One region of the Streptomyces sp. NPDC059224 genome, then DNA from elsewhere that is predicted to be linked to it. Evidence: riboswitches for the same ligand, from Rfam matches in the RefSeq annotation. Region 1 holds a riboswitch; each other region holds the start of a gene.
The links. A riboswitch is a leader RNA that binds a small molecule or an ion and turns the genes downstream of it on or off. The one in region 1 is predicted to bind cyclic di-AMP.

Region 1 (2,245 bases):
GTGACTCTATTGCAATGAGCGGGAATTTCCGACGGCGGCCCTGAATCCATGCATATTTTTTGGACATCGGGTTCACGAAAACGACGAAAGCCCCGGCTCGGGAGCCGGGGCTTCGGCACACTCGCCGCGTGACGTCACACGGTCGTCGCCGCGTTCGGGTCAGACGTCGACACCGTGCTTGCGGAGGTAGGAGACCGGGTCGACGTCCGAGCCGTACTCCGGGGTCGTGCGGGCCTCGAAGTGGAGGTGCGGGCCGGTCACGTTGCCGGTCGCGCCGGAGAGGCCGATCCGCTCGCCCGGGGTGACCTTCTGCCCCACCGAGACTCCTATCGACGACAGGTGGCCGTACTGGGTGTACATGCCGTCGGCCATCTTGATGACGATCTGGTTGCCGTACGAGCCGCCCCATCCGGTGGAGACGACCGTGCCGGTACCGACCGCGTGCACCACCGTGCCGGTGGCGGCGTGGAAGTCGATGCCGGTGTGGGCGCCGGAGGACCACAGGGAGCCGCCGGTCCGGTAGCCGGTGGAGACGTACGAGTCGGAGATCGGCGCGACGAAGGCGTTGAGACGCTTGCGCTCGGCCTCCCGCGCGGCACGCACCTCGGCCTCGCGCTCCTTCTTGGCCTTGGCCGCCGCCTTCTTGCGCGCGGCCTCCTCGGCCGCCTTGCGCTCGGCGGCCGCCGTCTGCGCGGCGGCCTGGGCGTCGATCTGCTCGGCGACCGAGTCGCTGACCGTGATCACCGGAGTGAGGCCGGTCTGCTCGACCGAGTTCTCCGCGGCGAGCGCCGGGGCTGCCGAGACGGTGCCGATGACACCTGTGGTGGTGAGGGCCGCGATACCGGCGGCCTGCGCGGTGGTGCGCTTCACCCGGCCGGGACGACGGTGCTTCCCGGAGGCGCACATGAACGCCATGTAGAGGCTGGTCCTTTCCTTCCCTCTCGCCTACCGGGTTAGCTGACGGGTTCGGAGCAGGAAGGTCTCCTACGGGCGCCCTCGCGGCTCGCGCGGGCGTCCGATTCACCCCAGGGACTGCATGGGTCCCCGGCTCCCCTGGCTCGCGCCGTACGGGGACTCGGCGATGACTGTCCGGTGCCGCGGGCGCGGCTCGGTGCCTGGCGGACAGTCCGGAAGAACCTATGAGGGCGTCCTCGCAATCCTCAAACGGATCGCGGTTTTTGTCGCGCATCCCACAGGGCAGACAGGCAACCTCCGCCCCAATTCGGACATTTCAGAGCCCCGGTGACCCGAGGGTCACCAGGGCTCCGGGCGCACGCGTCCCGCTACTCCGCGGCGACGACCGTCACTTCGCCGATGCCGAGGGCCTCGACGGGCTCCTTGATCTGCGCCGCGTCGCCGACCAGGACCGTCACCAGGTGGTCGACCGGGAAGGCGCTCACGACCGCCGCGGTGGCCTCCACGGTGCCGGTGGCGGCCAGTTGCCGGTAGAGGGTGGCCTGGAAGTCGTCCGGCAGATGCTGCTCGACCTGGTCGGCCAGGGTGCCGGCGACGGCCGCCGCCGTCTCGTACTTGAGCGGCGCCACGCCGACCAGGTTCTGCACGGCGACGTCACGCTCGGCGTCCGTGAGGCCCCCGGAGGCGAGGGTGCGCAGCACCGTCCACAGGTCCTGGAGCGCCGGGCCGGTGTTCGGGGTGTCCACGGAGCCGCTGATGGCGAGCATCGAGGCGCCGCTGCCGTCGGGGGCGGAGCGCAGCACCTGCCCGAAGGCACGGACGCCGTAGGTGTAGCCCTTCTCCTCGCGCAGGACGCGGTCCAGGCGGGAGGTGAGGGTGCCGCCCAGGCAGTAGGTGCCGAGCACCTGGGCGGGCCAGACGCGGTCGTGCCGGTCGGCGCCGACGCGGCCGATGAGCAGCTGCGTCTGGACGGCCCCGGGGCGGTCCACGATGACGACACGGCCGGTGTCGTCCGCGGTGACCGGGGGCACCGGCCGGGGCTGGGCGGCCGTGCCGCGCCAGGCGCCCAGGGTCTCGCCGAGCAGTTCGTCCAGGTCGATGCCGGTCAGGTCGCCGACGACGACCGCGGTGGCGGTGGCGGGCCGCACATGCCGGTCGTAGAAGGCGCGTACGGCGGCCGCGTCGATCTTCTCGACGGTGTCCTCGGTGCCCTGGCGCGGCCGGGACATCCGCGCGGCCGACGGGAAGAGCTCCTTGTAGAGCTGCTTGGCGGCCCGGCGGCTGGGGTTGGCCAGCTCGTGCGGGATCTCGTCGAGGCGGTTGCGGACCA
Region 2 (2,245 bases), on a different contig from region 1:
ATCTGGCCCGGGTGCACCTGGCGCGCGCCGAGCAGGTGCGCGATGCGGTGGGTGAGCACGCGCGTCTTGCCGGAACCGGCGCCGGCCACGATCAGCAGCGGGGAGCCGGCGTGCACGACGGCGGCGCGCTGGTTCTCGTTCAGCCCTTCCAGGAGCGCGGCCGGGTCCGGGGCCGGGCGGGCGGCGCCGTCGCGGTAGTAGGCGTCCCGGTCCGGGGGCGCGTCGAACTGCCCGCCGAACAGATCGTCCGGAATCGGTTCCGGTACGTGCTCGTCCTCGGGCGGCGGCGGGGGTTCCTCCTCGCGGCCGTGCGGGGGCTGGAGGCTCGCCAGGAAGCTGTCGTCAAAGAGGCTGCTCATCGCTCTCCGAGTCTAGGGCGCCCCACCGACAACCGGTCCCCGCCCCGGAAACTCGCCCCCGTCACCCACCAGAACCAGCCCCTCACGGTCAGCGATCACGCACCGTGAGCAGGCGCGCGTCCGCCCGTCGGGGCGCGGACCATTCCACCGCTCCGGACAAGTCGCCCCATATCCACACCGATGAGCCGATCCCATCGGCCCGCACCACCAAGGTCACGAAAATGTATCGGGCATATCGCACATCAACCTTCACACAGAGCACACGAGTTGGTTAGCGTGCCGGGCAGGCCGTACGACCCCCACCGGCGAACGTCGCCGGGCCGTACGGCCTCCGCCGAGTCCGGGGTGCCGCCGCGCATCCGGAGCCGGGGACCCACACCGACCTCGGGGTGAATCGGGCCCGACCCCCTCGCGGGGAACGGACCGTAGGGCAACCCTTCCGAACCACCCGCCCGAACCCGACAGCTAACTCGGTAGGCGGAGCACGGAAGGAGTCGCCCCCGTTGGCGTCGCACCGCAAGTCGCGTCCGTCCGCAACGCGCGTAGCAGGCATACGCACCCCCGCCCTGGCCACCGCCGCCCTCACCTCCGTGGCGCTGCTCTCCCAGACGGCCAACGCCGCACCTCACGAGGACGGCAAGCCCAGCCTGGAGGAGGTCGAGAAGAAGGTCGACGCCCTGTACCGGCAGGCGGAGTCGGCGACCGAGAAGTACAACGCGGCCAAGGAGAGGACCGGCAAGCAGCGCAAGCAGGTCGACACCCTGCTCGACGACGTGGCCGAACGCACGGACCGGCTCAACAAGGCGCGTGAGGAGCTGGGTTCCTTCGCCGCGGCCCAGTACCGGACCGGGGCAGCCGCTCCCGACACCTCGACCTTCCTGCTCGCGGACAGTCCGCAGGACTACTTCGACCAGACGCAGCTGATGAACCGGCTGACCTCGCGGCAGAAGGGCGCGGTGGACGACTACGCCACCCAGCAGTCCGCGACCATGGCGAAGCGGCAGGAGGCCGCCAGGAGCCTGGAGACGCTCACCGAGACCCAGGACGACCTCAGGACCGCCAAGAGCACCGTCCAGACGAAGCTGGCGTCCGCGCGGGAGCTGCTGTCGCAGCTGACGGCCCAGGAGAAGGCGCGGCTGGCCGAGATCGAGAAGAAGCAGCAGGCCGAGGCGGCCCGCAAGGCGGCGGAACTCGCGAAGCAGCAGGCGCAAGCCGCGCAGCAGCGGGGTTCGTCGTCGACGTCCTCCTCCGGCGGCTCCTCCTCGTCCTCCGGCTCCGCCTCCGATTCCGCCTCCGGCTCCTCCTACGGGACGAAGGCCGCCAAGGCGATCGCCTTCGCCCGCGCGCAGATCGGCAAACCGTACGTCTGGGGTGCCACCGGCCCCGGATCCTACGACTGCTCGGGCCTCTCCCAGGCCGCCTGGAAGGCCGCGGGCGTCTCGCTGCCGCGCACCACGTACGACCAGGTGAACGCCGGCACCACCGTCCCCCTCGCCGACGCCCTCCCCGGCGATTTGGTCTTCTTCTACGACGACGTCAGCCATGTCGGCGTCTACATCGGCAACGGCATGATGATCCACGCCCCCAAGCCCGGCGCCTACGTCCGGGAGGAGTCGATCTACTACGGCGGCGAGTCGATCATCCACAGCGTGGTACGGCCGGCCTGACGGGCGCGGGCCGCGCGCATTTCGCTGGGGATGACGGGCGCGGCGATGCTGGCGGCGGGCACGCCCTGGCCGGAGCGGCCGGGGCGGGTGCTGGTGCGGGCCGCGAGGGCGGCCTGGCCGGCGGCGCGGTGGCGGCCACCCGCGCCGCGCTCAGGGCTTCCTGAGGGTCACGTCCACAGCACGGCGATGAAGATGTTCGCCACGGTCAGCAGACCCACC
Region 3 (2,245 bases), on a different contig from region 1:
CGCAGGGTGCAGGGGGCGAGGTCGTCGAGGCCCTCGGGGCGGTCGCCCTCCCGGCCGATGGCGTCGGCGATGCGCTGGAGGGATTCGGACCGCTTCTCCTTCAGCGGACCCAGAATCGTCTGGTCGGCGAGAGAGGGGTTCTGCCGGATCGCCGCCGCCGACTCCTTGAGCTGCTGGTAGGCGGCCGCGATCTGCTGGTCCAGCTGCGCGAGTTCACCGTCGACGTCGGCCCGGGCCGCGTCGGGCACGTCCGTCAGACGGCTGCCGGCGTCGGGGCAGTAGACGGTCGGCGCGGACAGCACCTGGGCGGTCTGCCCGGCCTGCTGGTCCGAACCGCCTTCGGTGGCCGAGGCGTAGACGTTCACCGCGACCAGTGTTGCGCCGCCGAGCATGAGGGCGACCGCTGCGAAGGTCGCTCGTTGTGCGCCGGTCGGGCGTCTGCGCCTGTTGGGTCTCAAGGTCGTTCCCCTGCGTGTCGTGGTCGGGCCGGACATGGAAATCCCCCGCCCTGTACGCGGCCCGGCGCCGCCGTGTTCAACGGCCCCACGAATTCACGGCGATCTCATAGGAAGCAGCCGTCCGGTCGCCCACGACACCGCTCCGGCACCTCGAACGCTACGACGAACATCACAATTACGTATCGGACATTAGCCACTTCAACCTTCACACGAGTGACACAAGTTGGCTAAGTTGACGGGCAAGCCGCTCGGCTCCCCCCGGCGAATCCCGTCGGGCCGCGCGGCCTCCGCCCAATCCGGTGCCCAACGGGGCCTCCCGGAGCCGGGGACCCAACCGAACCACTGGGGTGAATCGGCCAACTGCCCTGAGGGGCGACGGCCGTAGGGCATGCCTTCCGGATCGACCCGCCCGAACCCGACAGCTAACCCGGTCGGCGGAGTACGGAAGGAGCACGACCCCCATGGCGCCCGAGAGCCGTGACGAGGTTCGACAGCGGATCGACAGCCTCTACGACCAGGCCGAGAACGCCACCGGGAACTACAACGCCACACGCGCGATGAACGGGGGCTCGCGGTCCCGCGGTGTCCCGCTGTTCAAGCGGCCCCGGCGTGACGACCCGGGCCTCGACAGCATCGCCCGCGAGTGGTTCGACGGAGCGCGCTCGCGGCTGGGGCCGAGTGTCCCGGCGGCGCTGCCCTCCGACCGGCAGCCCGCCCGTCCCGGCCCGCGACGCCCCGTCAGCGCCATGGCGGCCGACCTGCTCGGCCAGCTGGAGGGCACCGGCGCGGCCCGGCCCGAGCTGACCGCGGGGCCGTCCGCGAACAGCGACATCGAGGTCGTCCGCGAACCGGCGGGGCGCCCGCTGGAACTGACGGCCGGATCCCCCGCGGCACTGCCCCCGGGACCGTCCAGCTCGCCCAAGGCGCTGCCCGCCGCCGCGCCGCAGCGGGCCACGCCGGGCGCGTCCAAGACCAAGTACCAGCTGAAGATCGCCAAGGCGCGCGAGCTGCTGTCCCAGCGCACCGGACAGCGCGCGATCGCGGCGCCCGAACCGGCCGCTCCCGTCCCGGCACCGGCACCGGCACCGCAGGCGGCTCAGGCCCCCTGGCCGGCGCCCGAGGCCCAGGCCCCCGCGCAGCAGTGGTCGGCCCCCGCCGGCATGCCGGAGCGGTACGGCGACACCGGCTCCTCGCGGGCCCCGACCGTGACGGAGACGACGGGTGGCATCCCGGTGGTGTCCGCGACGGACACAGGCACCTTCCGGATCATGACCCCGGGCGCCGTCCAGTCCCGGTTCCCGGCGAACACGGACGGCTCCCGCGTGATGACCCCGGGCGCCACCGACGGCTTCCCGCCCGTGACGGGCGGGGAGACGGGTGCGATGCCGGCCGCGGGCGCGGGCGACACCGGCTCCTTCCGGGTCATGACGCCGGGCGCCACGGGCACGTTCCGGATGCCGGACGACACCGGCGGGTTTCCCTCCGTGCCCCCCGCGCACACGGACGCCTTCCAGGCCGCGTACCCCGCCGACACGGGCGCCTTCCAGACGCCTGCGCCCGTCCCGGGCCCGATGGACAACGGTTTCTTCCCGGGCGTCGCGCAGGACGCGGCCGCCGCCTACCTCAGCACGCCGGCGGCCACCGCGGAGGCCGCCTATCCCGCCGCCGCGTACGCCGCGTCGGCCCCGGACGCGGCGGCTCCCGCCATGCCGACGGCCGGCTTTCCGACGGCCGCCGTGCCGACGGCCGGCTTCGGCACCGGCGCCTTCCCCGCGGCGCCCGCCGTG

Region 2: linked by a shared signal. The riboswitch ahead of ACFXI4_RS10735 (NlpC/P60 family protein) and the one ahead of ACFXI4_RS21010 (M23 family metallopeptidase) in region 1 are both predicted to bind cyclic di-AMP.
Region 3: linked by a shared signal. The riboswitch ahead of ACFXI4_RS09435 (C40 family peptidase) and the one ahead of ACFXI4_RS21010 (M23 family metallopeptidase) in region 1 are both predicted to bind cyclic di-AMP.

The regions. Positions count from the first base shown of each region.
Region 1 is NZ_JBHZAN010000018.1:69,488-71,732, forward strand. Features, by position in the region: gene ACFXI4_RS21010 (M23 family metallopeptidase) at 160-915, opposite strand; cyclic di-AMP (ydaO/yuaA leader) riboswitch at 928-1,091, opposite strand; gene ACFXI4_RS21015 (M16 family metallopeptidase) at 1,284-2,245, opposite strand, start outside.
Region 2 is NZ_JBHZAN010000008.1:130,484-132,728, forward strand. Features, by position in the region: gene pcrA (DNA helicase PcrA) at 1-359, opposite strand, end outside; cyclic di-AMP (ydaO/yuaA leader) riboswitch at 682-854, shown strand; gene ACFXI4_RS10735 (NlpC/P60 family protein) at 863-2,026, shown strand; gene ACFXI4_RS10740 (hypothetical protein) at 2,194-2,245, opposite strand, start outside.
Region 3 is NZ_JBHZAN010000007.1:113,784-116,028, reverse strand. Features, by position in the region: gene ACFXI4_RS09440 (DUF1996 domain-containing protein) at 1-392, opposite strand, end outside; cyclic di-AMP (ydaO/yuaA leader) riboswitch at 737-911, shown strand; gene ACFXI4_RS09435 (C40 family peptidase) at 920-2,245, shown strand, end outside.